2 regions of the Novosphingobium oxfordense genome follow, and region 2 is predicted to be linked to the other one. Evidence: riboswitches for the same ligand, from Rfam matches in the RefSeq annotation. Region 2 holds a riboswitch; the other holds the start of a gene.
What was found. Region 2 has a riboswitch for thiamine pyrophosphate ahead of thiC (phosphomethylpyrimidine synthase ThiC). Riboswitches for the same ligand answer to the same signal wherever they lie in the genome.

Region 1: linked by a shared signal. The riboswitch ahead of WBP07_RS30575 (TonB-dependent receptor) and the one ahead of thiC (phosphomethylpyrimidine synthase ThiC) in region 2 are both predicted to bind thiamine pyrophosphate.

The regions. Positions count from the first base shown of each region.
Region 1 is NZ_CP147008.1:1,793,375-1,800,585, forward strand. It holds gene WBP07_RS30575 (TonB-dependent receptor) at 1-1,250, opposite strand, end outside; TPP riboswitch at 1,286-1,395, opposite strand; gene WBP07_RS30580 (enoyl-CoA hydratase/isomerase family protein) at 1,605-2,342, opposite strand; gene car (carboxylic acid reductase) at 2,339-5,902, opposite strand; gene WBP07_RS30590 (TetR/AcrR family transcriptional regulator) at 6,032-6,682, shown strand; gene WBP07_RS30595 (patatin-like phospholipase family protein) at 6,931-7,211, shown strand, end outside.
Region 2 is NZ_CP147005.1:116,710-123,920, reverse strand. It holds gene WBP07_RS00600 (DUF72 domain-containing protein) at 1-219, opposite strand, end outside; gene WBP07_RS00595 (alkylphosphonate utilization protein) at 292-600, shown strand; gene WBP07_RS00590 (hypothetical protein) at 617-904, opposite strand; gene WBP07_RS00585 (DUF2199 domain-containing protein) at 949-1,527, opposite strand; gene thiC (phosphomethylpyrimidine synthase ThiC) at 1,550-3,433, opposite strand; TPP riboswitch at 3,482-3,627, opposite strand; gene WBP07_RS00575 (SOS response-associated peptidase family protein) at 3,674-4,306, shown strand; gene WBP07_RS00570 (hypothetical protein) at 4,310-4,717, opposite strand; gene WBP07_RS00565 (uracil-DNA glycosylase family protein) at 4,847-5,443, shown strand; gene WBP07_RS00560 (helicase HerA domain-containing protein) at 5,571-7,043, shown strand; gene WBP07_RS00555 (DUF4169 family protein) at 7,053-7,211, shown strand, end outside.

The DNA.
Region 1 (7,211 bases), on a different replicon from region 2:
TGATGCCCCCACTGGTCCAGCGGATGGCCATCGGCATCGATCGAGGTGTAGGACTGGGTGACGCGATCGGAGCCGTAGTCGAACCACAGTCCGGCAGTGATCCGGTGCGCGCCCGCTTGCAGCGTCAGCTTGCTGACATTGCCGACGCGCATCTGTTTGCCGGTCCAGTTGCCGAGCACCGTCGCCACGCCGTCCACGGCACCGGGCAGCGTGATCGGTTGCGTCAGTTCCTCGGTGCCCAGGAAGTTGCCGGTCTCGGTCAATTGCGTGCCGTAAGGCGCGTTGCCGTATCCGAACTGCAGGTAGGCGGTGCTGTCGAACGCCAGTTGGTCGTTCAGTTTCAGATGCAGCGGCGCCGCCATGTAGACGTTGCGAAACGGCGCGCGATAGAGCCGCCAGTAATTGGCGTCGCCCTCGCTATAGTGCTTGTCGTAATTGAACCCGCGTCCATACGCCTGCCAATCCGCCAGCGTGGGGCTGGGATAAGTGGAGGTCTTCGCCTCGTTGAAAGATACCGCGATGCTGGCGCGGTTGCCGTCGCCCCACTCGTTCAGCAGCTTCGCATCGACATGTTGGCGGGTGTCGAAACCGGCACCACGCCAGTTGTCCGCGCGGTTGTTGGAATAGGAGACGAAGGCCTTCAGCCCGGTCTGGCCGATCCGGCCGGTATCGAACCGCACGAAGGCGCGGCGCTGGTTGTAGGAGCCGAGCGAAAGGTTGACGAGGCCGCCCATCTCGGCGCTGGGGTCATCCAGCGAAAGCGAAAGCAACCCGCCGGCAGCGGCAACGACCGGCGCGTCGATATCGGCGGCGCCCTGCGCCAGCGTGACCTGCCGCACGTTTTCCGCATCGGCGAACTGAGAGGGGTAGGCGTAGAAATAGCCGATGTCGTTCTGCGGGGCGCCTTCCATCAGCACGCCGATCTGGTCCTGCCCCAGTCCGCGCAGCGTCAGGCTGGAGCTGGTCGACAGGCCATAAGGATCGCTGGACGAAACGTTCGCGCCGGGCAGCAGGTTGACGAGTTGAAAGGCGTTCAGCGTCGGCGCCTGCTTGACGATGAAATCGCTGGAAATCGCGCTGACCGCCTTGGGGGCGGTCTGATCGGGCAGCAATCCTTCGGGATCGGGATGGCCGATCACCTGAATGACGGTTGGGCCTGCATCACCGGCGGAATCCGCCAGCGCTGGCGTTGCCAGCAACAAGATCGGCAACGTCAGTGCGGCACTGTTCAAATAACGGAAATCGGCAATCTTCTTCACGCGTCCACTCCAATCGGAGGGACAACGGATCTGCCGCCAGCCCTCCCTACGCCGGTGCAAGCCGGATCAGGTTCAGCGGGTCGTGGTCTGCTGACCACCTCTCAGCCGCGCGTCAGCGGCCCCCCGGGGATGGCGGGCCTCTAGGCCGTCATGAACGATGTGGAAAGCATTATTCGACGCGGGAACGGGAATTGATCGGGCCGTTCACCCGCCAAAGCCCGCCTGTCGGCGGGAAATAGGACACGCCATCGTTGCGACGATGGCGTGTCCGCTGGAACCAGTGAGGCTCACGCCGGGGAGGCCAGGCGTGCCGCAGATCTTTAGTGCCGGCGCCGTACTGGCATGTCACGGTCGCCGCGCGGCTATCATCGCCTTGAATTCGGGGCCGTGACCGGGGCTGTGATGCAGTTCCCAGGCGTTGCCGGCGGCAAGGTTCAGCCCGTCCGTATCGATGAGCAGCTTCTTGATCGCGCGATTGGATCGCATGCTGTTGCTCGCGATGTCGGCGCAAAGGTCATCCACATAGGCGTCAAGCTTGTCATCCGGTACCGCGGTGTTGACCAGGCCCATCGTCGCAGCGTCCACCCCGGTATAGGTCCGGCAACCGAACATCATTTCTTTGGCGCGCGCCATGCCGATACGGCGCGGCAGGCGCTGCGTAAGGCCCCAGATCGGGACGAGGTCGAATTTGGAGTGAGTGTCCGCGAATTTGGCCGTCTCCGCCGCGACGATGATGTCTGCGGCAAGTACGAGTTCCAGGCCGCCTGTGTAGCAGTGGCCGCGTACTTTCGCGACGAGTGGAAAGGGCAAGGTCGACAGCCGTTCGACAAGGCCGTTCTCGAACCTTTCGGCCGAAGCGGCCGTTTCCTTTCCTGAAGCCAGATCGTCGAGATCATGTCCCGCACAGAAACTGCGTCCGGCGCCGGACAGGACCATGCAGCCGATTGCAGCGTGGTCCAGTCGATCGAGGTGGCCTTCGATTTCCCTGAACATCTGAAGGTTCAGCGCATTCAGCTTGTCCGGGCGGTTGAGGGTCAACCGGCAGATACTGTCCTGCACGGTACAGGTGACGGATTCGGTCATGCCTTGCGGTTCCCGGTGTGCTGCAACAATCCCACATGCCTGAGATCGGCGACGTATTTGTGGATCAGCGCTGCGCCCGGATGGGAGATCGGGCAGCCGGCGGCCTGTGCATCGTCCGCAAAGCGCTGGCAGGGCACGCCTTCGCCCATGCCCGGGTGTTGCGGATGGCGATAGGGTTCGATGATCTGCAGCAGTGAGTGCGCCCGCTGGTCCTCCGGCAGGCCCTGCAGCGCCACCTCGAACCGCCGGAACCAGTCGTCGTATTCGTCGATCCGCTCGATCGCGCAGCCCGCGTCGATCATCCAATCGACGAATTGGTCCAGGGCGACGAAATCCGGATCGGGATTCGCCAGATTGTAGCTGCGAAAGCCTCCGGGCAGAGCGGCGCTGATGCCGGTGATCGCCTCGGCAAGGAAATCGACCGGGAAGCCTTCGTAGCGGGCCCTGGGCCGGCCATTCGAAAGGTTCGGCGCGTAGAAAGTGGCCGGTGCAATCCCGGTTACCGCCAGGCTGAACAGCAAGCGGGTGAACATGTCTGGCACGTTGAGCTGCCCTGCGTATCGGCTGTGCGCGAGGATCATGCCGGGCCGAAACACGCCGATGGGAATTCCGGCAAGGTCATGCGCTTCACGCATCAGCACCTCGCTGGCCCACTTCGACACGTTGTAGCCATTGGCATAGCTGTCATCGAGCTGCGCCGACGATGCGATAGCGCGAATGTCGGATGTCTCGTCCGCCGGGCCGAACAGCATGACACCCATCGTCGAGACATAGTCGAAGTGCTTGAGCCGCGTGGTCAGTGCCAGCCGGATTAGTTCGGCCGTGCCGGCGACGTTGGATTGGAAAAGCTGGGTGTAGGGCAGACGGTGATTCACATGGGCACCGGGATGGACGACAAGATCGACCTCCCGTGCAAGGCGATCCCAGGTATCCTGATCGAGGCCGAGATTTTTGAGCCCCAGATCGCCCGGCAATACTTCAAGGTGACCGGCCGCCAGCTTGCGGAAATGACCGATCAAGGTCGGATCCGTATCGAAGGCTTCCTCCACCCGCAGACGCGCCTGTTCGGGAGAGGCTCCGCGTGACAGCAGGATGAGCTTTCCGCCTGTCCGCGCCAGTCGCTCCAGCCAGGCAAGGGCCTGAAAGCGGCCCAACCAACCGGTGGCGCCGGTCATCAGTACGGTCTTCACCGTCCCGGGCGGTGGGGGGAGGGCGGGCGCTGCCGCCAGCACTTGCGGATCGATGAATTTCGACAGTTTGAGGTCGCTGGCATGGACAGTCGTACTGTCGGCGCCGTGGACGGTGGAGAAACTGGGGCGGTTGCTGCCGGAGCGTGCCGCCTCGACATATTCGGACACCAGCCGCAGATCGCCGGCCGGATTGATGATCACCCCAACGGGGACTTCGAGGCCGAACACTTCCTCCAGAAGCATCGAGAATGAGAGCGCCGACAGCGAATCTCCGCCCAGATCGGTGAAGCGCGACTGCGGCGATATATCCGTTTCCGCGACACCCAGCGTCGCCTTGACCGCGCGCAAGACCGTTTTGATCACTGGCCGGTCGGCGCCGCCAAGCCGCAAGCTGCGCAACTCGTCGACCTGTTCCTGTGCAATCTCGGCAAAGCGGGCTTCCAGCCTGGGGCCGAAGCGGTCGCGGAAGTTCGGCCGGCTGAACTTGCCGATGCCGGTCAGCAGCCCGTTTTCGGGACTGAAGCCTTCGGTATCGACCAGGAAATCGCGCGGGATTTCATAGCTCGCAAGGCCGTGCTCCTCGGCAACATGCTGCAAGGCGCGGCGGATCGCGGCCTTGGCCCGCTCGGCCGCCGCATCGCCCATCTCGAAGTCGGCCAGCAGTTCGTCGGCCGGGACCACGACCGAGAGCAGGAAAGCGCGCTCGCTGGTGCCGTAGACATAGATCTGCCGGACCATAGGGCTTTGCGTGTACAGGGCCTCCAGCCGGGCAATGGCGACGAATTCGCCCTGCGAGAGTTTCTGCACGTTGTTCGTGCGATCGACATAGGCCAGTTCGTCCGGGCCGATCTGCGCCATGACGTCGCCCGATCGATAGAAGCCATCGTCGGTGAATTTCTCTGCCGTCAGGTCCGGCCGCTTGTAGTAGCCGGCCATGAACTTCGGGATCTTCACCAGGAATTCGCCGCGCGGATAGGGCTTGTCGGTCGTGAAATAGCCAAGCTCTGGCACATCCTCGAGCCGGTAGTCGATCACGGGTGGGCGCTGGATTTTCCCGTCGACAGTCACTGTCGCGGTCGCCATCTCGGTGGACGAATAACCGATGGCCATGTGCACGCCCAGCATCGAGAGCATGAACTGATGCACTTCGGGCGACAGCACGGCGGAGCCGCAGCCGACCGATAGCAGGCGGCCGCCCAGAAGATTTTCCCGCATGTCCAGTTTGACTGCTTCCTGCGCATCCATTTCGCCGGTGCCCGCGGCAATGCGGCGATCCACTTCGCCGAGGTAGTGCTGGTAGAGCATCTCGCAAACACGCGGGACGAGCGAGGACATCGTCGGTCGCACCAGCGCAAGGTCCTCGAACAGCGTCGAAAGGTCGCTCTTGGGTGAGCAGTAGCTACAGCCGCCATTGGCCAATGCCAGATAGAGGTAGCCATAGCCCACGGCGTGGCTCATCGGCATGAAGCTCAGCGTGATGCCTGGCTTGTCGGCGTGGTAGAGGAACGTGTTGCGGACGGTTTCCTCGGTATACATCGCGCCTTTCGGCGTCCCCGTCGTGCCGGACGTGTAGAACAGCCAGACGAGCGGATCCGGATCATCGGACACATGCGGGGGAAGCGGAGGCAGTGCCCTGCCACGCGCCACGACATCCTGCAGCGTGTCGATCGCGATGGGGCAGTTGGCGGCTTCCAGTCGCGCGCGGGCCGCTTCGTATCGTTCCCGCTGGGTATCGTCGCGCGGCTCGTAATCGAAGACGACCAGGCGGGGCGGAGGAGTTCCCGCGAGCACCGCATTCACCGCCGCGTCCAGCAATTCGATGCTGCAGGCCAGCACGCGCGGCTCGGTTTCGGCGAGGATGGCGGCGTGCTGTTCGGTGGGAGCATTCGCCTGGAGGGGCACGTTCACTACGCCCAGGTGAATGTTCGCAAGTTGCATGGTCGCATAACCGGAGCTGGCGAAGCCGAGAACCGCGCCGAAATCGCCGGCCTTCACCGGGTTTTCCGCGTCGCCGGCCCATTCTGCGGCAACGGCCTGCACATCGGCCCAAAGCTCGCCGAACGAAGTGGTTTCGAAGCGATCAAGCAAGCGCAGGCCGGCGCGCCCACTCACCGGATCGAAGGCGAGTTCCCGGGCGCGCCGACCGATGGCCGGGCGCTCGGCGTAGCCTTCGAAGATAGCCTGAACCACCTGCGGTAATCGCAATCCCGGCTGTCGTTTGGCTTCCACCACTGCCGGATCGGGAAACGCGGCCACAAACTGAGGATCCTCTGCAACGAGTCTTGCCAGTCGTGCTTTCGCCCAGTCGGTCTGCGCTCCCCCGGTAAAGATCGCGGTTTTCCGGGGTGTTTCCGCCGTTGCCGTGGTCATTTCGCTCTCCGTCACTCGATTGGCGCTTGGTCCCATGCCTATCAAAGAAAAAAGCAACTGCTTACTTGTTTTGAGCGCAAGGCCTGCTAGGTCTCGTCAGGACAAGCCTTCGTTCGCGACAGGACCAGTATGCCTGCGAAATCTACCGCCTCGAAAAGGCCCGATGCCGCCCGCCGCGACTATCGCCCGGCCGCCGAACGCCGGGTGGAGATAATCGCGGCAGCGCAGGCCGAATTCATCCGTGCCAACTTTGCCGGCGCCCGCACGCGCGAGATTGCGGTGGCCGCGGGCGTCAATCAGGCAACCTTGTTCAAGCATTTTCCCACCAAGGAGGACTTGTTCGAGGCAGCCGTGATGCGCCCCCTCATCGAAGCGATGCAGGGCATGCATGGACGCATAGAGACTTATGAATCCGCAGAGACGCCCGCCGAGATGGGCGAACTTGCAAGGGAATCGACCACCCGCCATCTCGAAGACATGCAGCGCGTGCTACCCTTGCTGACCACTGCGCTGTTTTCGGATCTGGAATCCGGTCGCCGCGTGTTTCAGGAGCAGTTGGACCCCTTGATCCGCGCCCGCGGCGAAGTCCTGAGCCCCTTGGCCAAAGAGGGGCTTTCCGCCGAATTCCTAGGCCTTGCCAGCTTCGGCATGATGTTTGCGGTGGCCTTGCAGCGCTGGTTCGGGGGCCGCACCGACGAACTGTCGACCACGGCGAGCCAGTTCAACCGGCTCTATACCACCGGCTTCGCGCGCGAGAAGAGTTCCAGCCGGGACAAGTGATCCGGGGGCCCGGGGCGAGTGCGGGATGATCCGCCGACGGCGGTTTAGTCGCCGGTAGGCGGGCCAATGCGATCATGCAGGATTGACACCCCCGCCATTCGATGATCCCCTGTTGCAGCGCAGCATTCAGGTTCGGAAGAACGCCCCTTGGATCGAGGTAGGCTGGTGAAACCGCAAACATTGCTTCCGCTTGCTCGATTTGCCGGTCCAGGCGCTTCTCCGCAGGAGGCGCTGCTGCGGAGGCCGCGATGAGGGATCCGCTGCGCGTCGACCTCGCCCTTCAGGGCGGCGGTGCTCACGGCGCCTTCACATGGGGCGTTCTGGACCGTCTTCTGGAAGAGGACTGGCTGGAGATCGAGGGGATATCCGGAACCTCCGCAGGCGCCATGAATGCCGCCGTCCTTGTCGACGGCTATCTGACTGACGGGACGGAAGGTGCCCGCAGGGCGCTCGAAAATTTCTGGCGCAAGGTTTCCGACGCCGCGAAGTTGAGTCCATTTCGGCGCAGCCTGCTCGACGTGTTGCTGGG
Region 2 (7,211 bases):
GAAGCGGAAGCCATCGGGCACGGTATCGCGCCACTTGATGTAGCTGGCGGGCTTCTGCCGGCCGTAGAAGGTGGCGTTGATCTCGGTGCCGGTAAGGTGCTGGCCCACGTATTCCAGTTCCCGCGCCTTGGAGACGGTCTTGGGATAGAACGTTTCCCGCCAGGGGTCGTAGCTCCAGCCGCCGATGCCGACATGGACCTTGCCGATATGTTTGCTCATGCCCGCCCTCTCCTTCGTGCTCGCCAAACCGGGTCTGCCCTGTCATGGGCAGCGATAACAGGAGAATACGACATGTCGGGCGACGACGAAGACTATATCTACGACGAGGATAGCGGCGAATGGCTGCCCGCCTCCGAACTGGCGGCCAAGCAGGCCGCGGCGAACACCGTGGAAGTGCGCGATGCGGTGGGCAACCTGCTGGCGGACGGCGATGCGGTGACGCTGATCAAGGACCTGGACGTGAAGGGCGCAGGCCAGACGCTGAAGCGCGGCACCCTGATCCCCTCCATCCGCCTGACCGGCGACGCGCAGGAGATCGACTGCAAGTATCCCGGCATCAAGGGCCTGGTGCTGCGCGCGGAATTCGTGCGCAAGCGCTGAGTAAACCGGAGCGCCCTTACTTGCGCGACAGGCGCCGGCGATTGGCCCTGACGCGCTTGCCATAGTGGCGCACCGTCTTGCGCGCGGCGGTTTCGGGCGCCATCGGACCGCCCCAGAACAGCTTCACGGCCAGTTCGGCATTGGCCTGAAGCTTTTCGGTGACCATCCGCGCGTTTTCATGGCTGCTGCCGCGCCCGGTCATGATGTCGGTGGTGCGCATGCCGATCACCATCATCGAATCCGCCCATAGGCGGTAACTGTCGCTGGCAAGGCCGAACCAAGCTGCGGTGGGATTGCGCGCCATCGAGTCACCTTTTCATCGAACCGTTGGGCGTGCAATCTGGCATGTCAGCCCGGGGCATGGCCATAGGCGGCAAGGATCTCCAGCACCCGCTCCGCCGAGATGCCGCTATCCTGCGCCAGACCGAGCGGGTGGCTGCCATCCTGCAACCACAGCAGCGGCCGTTGCCCGGGAATCGAGGCCCTTGGCTGAACCCAGACGGCGGGCAGCTCCGAACCTTCCCCGTAACCCAACAGCCGGTTGCAGAGCCAACCGCTCCACAGGCCTTCCTCTTCGTGGGATCCGGAGACGAAGGCAGCCACGTATTCCTCGAAATGGGTGCGCGAAAGCGTGGTCCAGCAGGCGAAATGGAAGGGATCGGCCAACCCGATCACCGGGATCGACAGCACCGCGCGCACCATGAAGTAGCGGCCGGCCAGCACGCAGAAATCTTCGGAAAGGAAATCCCCGTCCAGCCGCAGCGCGGAATTCGGCGCGTGGGCCTGCCCGTGCGGCCAGAGATCAGGCGCGCCCGCCCCCAGCACGAAGGGCCAGCCGTGCGCCGTATCGCACTGCCGGCAGTGCCAACGCCCGCGCTCCAACCGTTGCACGGGCGTTGGCTGCTCTCTCCGGTCGATATCGAGCACGGTCGGCGCGCCTGATCCGGGGTCAGTCGTGCTCGCGGCCGCCGGCCCCCATGTAGAGTTCGCTGCCGGTTTCCTTGAACACCTTGCTCATCTGCGCCATTCCGGCCTCCGCCTCGCTGATGGCGAGTTTTCCGCCCTCTTCCGCCGCGATGAAGCCGGTGCTCGGCTGGTTCTGCTTCGCGGCGAAGTCCCGCACTTCCTGGCTGATTTTCATCGAGCAGAACTTCGGCCCGCACATCGAGCAGAAATGCGCGGATTTCGCGCCCTCTGCCGGCAACGTCTGGTCGTGGTATTGCTCCGCCGTGTCGGGATCGAGGCTGAGGTTGAACTGGTCGCGCCAGCGGAATTCGAACCGGGCGCGGCTGAGGGCATCGTCGCGGACCTTCGCGGCGGGGTGCCCCTTGGCAAGATCAGCCGCATGGGCGGCCAGCTTGTAAGTGACGACGCCCACTTTCACGTCATCCCGGTCCGGCAGGCCAAGGTGCTCTTTGGGCGTGACGTAGCAGAGCATCGCCGTGCCGTACCAGCCGATCATGGCCGCGCCGATGCCGCTGGTGATGTGGTCGTAACCCGGCGCGATGTCGGTAACGAGCGGCCCGAGGGTGTAGAACGGCGCTTCGCCGCAAGCCTCAAGCTGCTTGTCCATGTTCTCCTTCACCTTGTGCATCGGCACATGGCCCGGGCCCTCGATCATCACCTGCACGTCCTGTGCCCAGGCGCGCTTCGTCAGTTCGCCCAGCGTGTAGAGTTCGGCGAACTGCGCCTCGTCATTGGCATCCGCGATCGAGCCGGGGCGCAGGCCGTCACCCAGCGAATAGGCGACGTCGTAGACCTTCATGATCTCGGTAATCTCATCGAAGCGTTCGTAGAGGAACGATTCCCGGTGATGCGCCAGGCACCACTTGGCCATGATCGATCCGCCCCGGCTGACGATGCCGGTCACGCGCTTGGCGGCGAGCGGCACGAAAGGCAGGCGCACCCCGGCGTGGATCGTGAAGTAGTCCACGCCCTGCTCGGCCTGTTCGATCAGCGTGTCGCGGAACACGTCCCAGGTCAGGTCCTCGGCAATGCCGCCGACTTTCTCCAGCGCCTGATAGATCGGCACGGTGCCGATCGGCACGGGGCTGTTGCGGATGATCCATTCGCGGGTGTCGTGGATGTTGCGCCCGGTGGAGAGGTCCATCACCGTGTCCGCACCCCAGCGGATCGACCAGACCATCTTGTCCACCTCGCTCGCCACGTCCGACGCGACGGCGGAGTTGCCGATATTGGCGTTGATCTTGACCAGGAAATTGCGGCCGATCGCCATCGGCTCGCTTTCCGGGTGGTTGATGTTGGAGGGGATGATCGCCCGGCCGCGCGCCACTTCCTCGCGCACGAATTCGGGCGTCACGTAGTCGGGGATGGCGGCGCCCCAGTCTTGCCCGTCGCGCGCATATTCCTTCAGCATCGCGCGGCCGAGATTCTCTCGCTCGGCGACGTATTCCATCTCCGGCGTGATGATCCCGGCCCTGGCATAGTGCATCTGGCTGACGTTCATGCCCGGCTTCGCACGCAGCGGGCGCTTCACGACATTGGGGAATGCCGGGACGCCGCCCGAACGGTCCGGGCCGAGCTGGCCGTTGTCCTCCGGCTTCACCGCGCGGGCTGCGTAGTCCTCCACATCGCCGCGCGCGAGGATCCATTCGCGGCGCTTGGCGGCAAGGCCGGCGGCGATGTCGATGGTGACGCTGGGATCGGTGTATGGACCCGAGGTGTCGTAGACACGCACGGGTGCCTCGCCCGATCCCGGCTCAAGGTGAATTTCCCGCATGGCAACGCCAAGCGGCCCGACGTGAATCTTCTTAGACCCGCGAATGGGCCCAGTGGTAACGCCGATTTCCAATGTGGAATTGATGTCGGCCATAAGCGATTTTCCTTCGGCTTATGGACGAAAGAAAGGTCGCGACAGATAGTTCTGTGGCCCGCCCTTCCCTCCGCCCGTGTTAACGGGTTCAGGTTCAACGGGTCGGGCAGCGTGACCTGCCCCTCTCAGCCATTTGTTTCCGTTCGGCTTTCATGATTCGAAAGCCTTGGGCACAAGCTCCCCGGGGATGGCGGGGACGATAGACGCGGCTTTTGCAGCCGTCTAGGGCCGGAAACAGACATGCCGATGATCTATCGCCTCGACGCGCCTGCCCGCGAAGTCGGCCGTACTTTCGGCCTCAATGCAGGGGACGATCCCTGGCCCGGCGGCTCTGTTTCGGCGGGCGGCTTCGCGCCCGTCATCACCATGGGGCGGGAGTTCGTGGCCGGTCCGCGCCCCGAAAAGCGCCTGCCGCGCCGGATGATCCCGCGCCTTTGGGGCGTGCCGCCACCACCGCAGGGCTGGGATGAACGCCGGCATGGCATCCTGACCGTGCGCAATCTGGAAAGCCCGTTCTGGATCGGCAACTTGCGCAACAGCGAATTCCGCTGCCTGGTCCCTGCCAGCGCCTTCATGGAATGGGCCAAGGTGGACCCGCGCGACGGCAAGCGCCGCCAGTGCTGGTTCGGCGCGACCGACCAGCCGATCTTCGCCATGGCCGGCGTGTGGAAGGATAGCGAAGTGCCCAGCTTCGCCCTGCTCACCACGCCCGCCAATGCCGCGCTGCGGGCCGAGGGGCGCGATACGATGCCGGTGATCCTGCCCGCCGATCCGGCCGCGCACGACCTTTGGTTGCGGGGTGACTGGAAGAAGGCGGCGGACCTGGTTGCGCCCTATTCTTCCTCCCTCACATCGCTCAGGATCGCCGGTTAAGGGTCAGGCGTGCATGAATCCGGGCTGGGCAAGGCCGATCAGCGCCAGCCCGAATATCACCGAAATCACCGCCCAGAGCCGCGCCAGCGGCCCCAGCCGATGCTCCAGCACTTTCAGATAGACATCGGCAAAGGCCAGGATCAGCAGCGCTTCTATACACATCAGCGCGCCCAGCACGTTCATCACCCGCGCCAGCCAATCGGGCGAGCCCCAGGGGTTCACCATGTAGATCAGCGACCCGATGAGGAATTCGATCATCGCCACCGACACCTGAAGCGCCGGCGAGCCGCGCAGCTCATCCATCAACAATTGCCATTGCCCGGGACGGCGCAGCTCTCCGATGCCGGCGAACAGGGCGAACAGACCCAGGAACAGCGCGGACCAGTCCGGCATCAGCGCAAGGTCGTTCATGCGAAGCCTCCGTGCGGGTCAAGTATCGGAAAGAATGATCGTTCCCGCCCGCCCCGTCAATTGCCGGTCGATCTCCTTGCCAATCGCGCAAGGCTTGCCGCAAAGGCCCGGCAGCGCCATCTGCCCCCGGTGACCGAAAGCCCCACCGATCTTGACGACCTGCTCCGCGCGATCCGCGCATGCCGCGTCTGCGCGGGCAAGCTGCCGCACGAACCGCGCCCGGTGGTGCAGGCCGGGATCGGCGCGCGGATACTGGTGATCGGGCAGGCGCCGGGCAGCAAGGTTCACGCCAGCGGCCTCGCCTGGGATGACGACAGTGGAGACCGTCTGCGCGGCTGGACCGGGCTGTCGCACGAAGACTTCTACGATCCGGACCGCGTGGCCCACATGCCCAGCGGCTTCTGCTATCCGGGCAAGGGCAATGGTGGCGACCTGCCCCCACGCCCGGAATGCGCGCCGCTGTGGCATCCCCCGCTGCGCGCGGCCCTGCCCGAGGTGCGGCTGACGCTGCTGGTCGGCCAATATGCGCAGAAGCGTTACCTGCCGCGCAGCTTCGCGGCGAATCTGACCGACGCCGTGCATCGCTGGCGGGAGGCGCCGGAAGGGCTGGTGCCCCTCCCCCACCCGGCATGGCGCAGCCGCCTGTGGATGGCGAAGCAGCCGTGGTTCGAATCGGAAATGCTGCCCGACTTGCGCGCACGCATCGCGCAGGCACTGGGGGATTGAGCGCATCGGCCCAGCCCGCATGGGCCCGCGGATCTGCGACGGGCTGCGCGGCCGCCGGGCCCCTATCTATGGATAAAGGCCGCGCGCCCCCTTGCGCCCGCCCGCCCGGTTTTGCCAATAGGCACCCGTGAGCGCCAACATCGTGATCGGGCAGACGCCGCAGGGCGAACCGATCGATATCGACATCAAGGAACTTCTCGCGACCCGCCTGCTGGTGCAGGGCAATTCCGGGTCAGGCAAGTCGCACCTGCTGCGCCGCCTGCTGGAAGAAAGCGCGCCGATCGTGCAGCAGGTGGTGATCGATCCGGAAGGCGACTTCGTGAGTCTGGCCGAGGAATTCGGCCATGTGGTGATCGACGGCGCCGCCTATGCGGAAGCGGAGATCGTGCGCCTGGGCGCGCGCATCCGCCAGCATCGCGCCTCGGTCGTGCTCGCGCTGGACGAGCTGGAAATCGACCAGCAGATGAAGTGCGCCGCGCAGTTCCTGAACGCCATGTTCGATGCCCCGCGTGAGCAATGGTATCCCGCACTGGTCGTGGTGGACGAGGCGCAGATGTTCGCGCCCGCCGCCGCCGGCGAAGTGTCCGAAGAAGCCCGCCGCGTCAGCTTGGCGGCGATGACCAACCTGATGTGCCGTGGCCGCAAGCGCGGCCTGGCCGGCGTGATCGCCACCCAGCGTCTGGCGAAGCTGGCCAAGAACGTGGCGGCAGAAGCCAGCAACTTCCTGATGGGCCGCACCTTCCTGGACATCGACATGATCCGCGCCGCGGACTTGCTGGGCATGGAGCGGCGGCAGGCTGAATCGATCCGCGACCTTGCGCGCGGCCAGTTCCTGGGTCTGGGCCCGGCGATCAGCCGCCGCCCGGTGGCGGTCAACATCGGGGCCGTGCGCACCGGTGCCAAATCGATCACCCCCGGCCTGATGCCGCTGCCCACCGCCTCCACCGACGAACTGCGGGAACTGCTGCACGACAATCTGCATGTCGAGCCGGAGCGGCCCGAATTCCACCGTCCGCCGCCGCGCCCGACGATCGACATCGACGATCTTTCCGCCTCGATCGAACAGTCGCCGACGCTGGCCGCCGCCCCGGCCCCGCGCCCCGAGCGTCCCGAGCCGGAACCCGAGGAAAACCGCGCGGCGATGGTGGAGATCCTGAACCTGATGGCGAAGGACGACGATTGCTCGTTCCAGCCGGCCACCACGCTGTTCCAGGACTTCACGATCCGCTGCCGCATGAAGGGCATTTCCGTGCGCGGGCTGGATGCCACGACCTTCCGCCGGGGCTTCGCCGCCGCGCTGGCCGGGATCGAGGATCCGGACGACGAAAAGTGGTTCGATCTTTTCAATCTGGCGAAGCACGTGCCCGACGATGCGCTGGCGCCGTTCTATCTGATCGCGCTGGCGGCCATGAACGACAAGCCCTGCCCGGATGACATGGTGCTGGCCAAGACGTACGGCACCAGCAGCCCGCGCCGCGTGCAGCGTCTGCTCGATTTCCTGGAGAAGGACGGGCTGATCGTGGTGCGCACCGATTTTTCGGGCAAGCGCTCGGTCGGGCTGCCCGATCTGGGGGTTACCACCGCGCCCGTCGAGGCGTAGAAGGGCCTTATGGCCGAGATCATCAACCTGCGCATGGCCCGCAAGGCCAAGGCCCGAAGCGAAAACAAGGCGCAGGCGCAGGCCAATCGCGCGCAGCATGGCCGCAGCAAGAACGAACGCAAGGCGACCGAGGCGGAGATCGCCCGGATCGACCGCACGGTCGAAGGC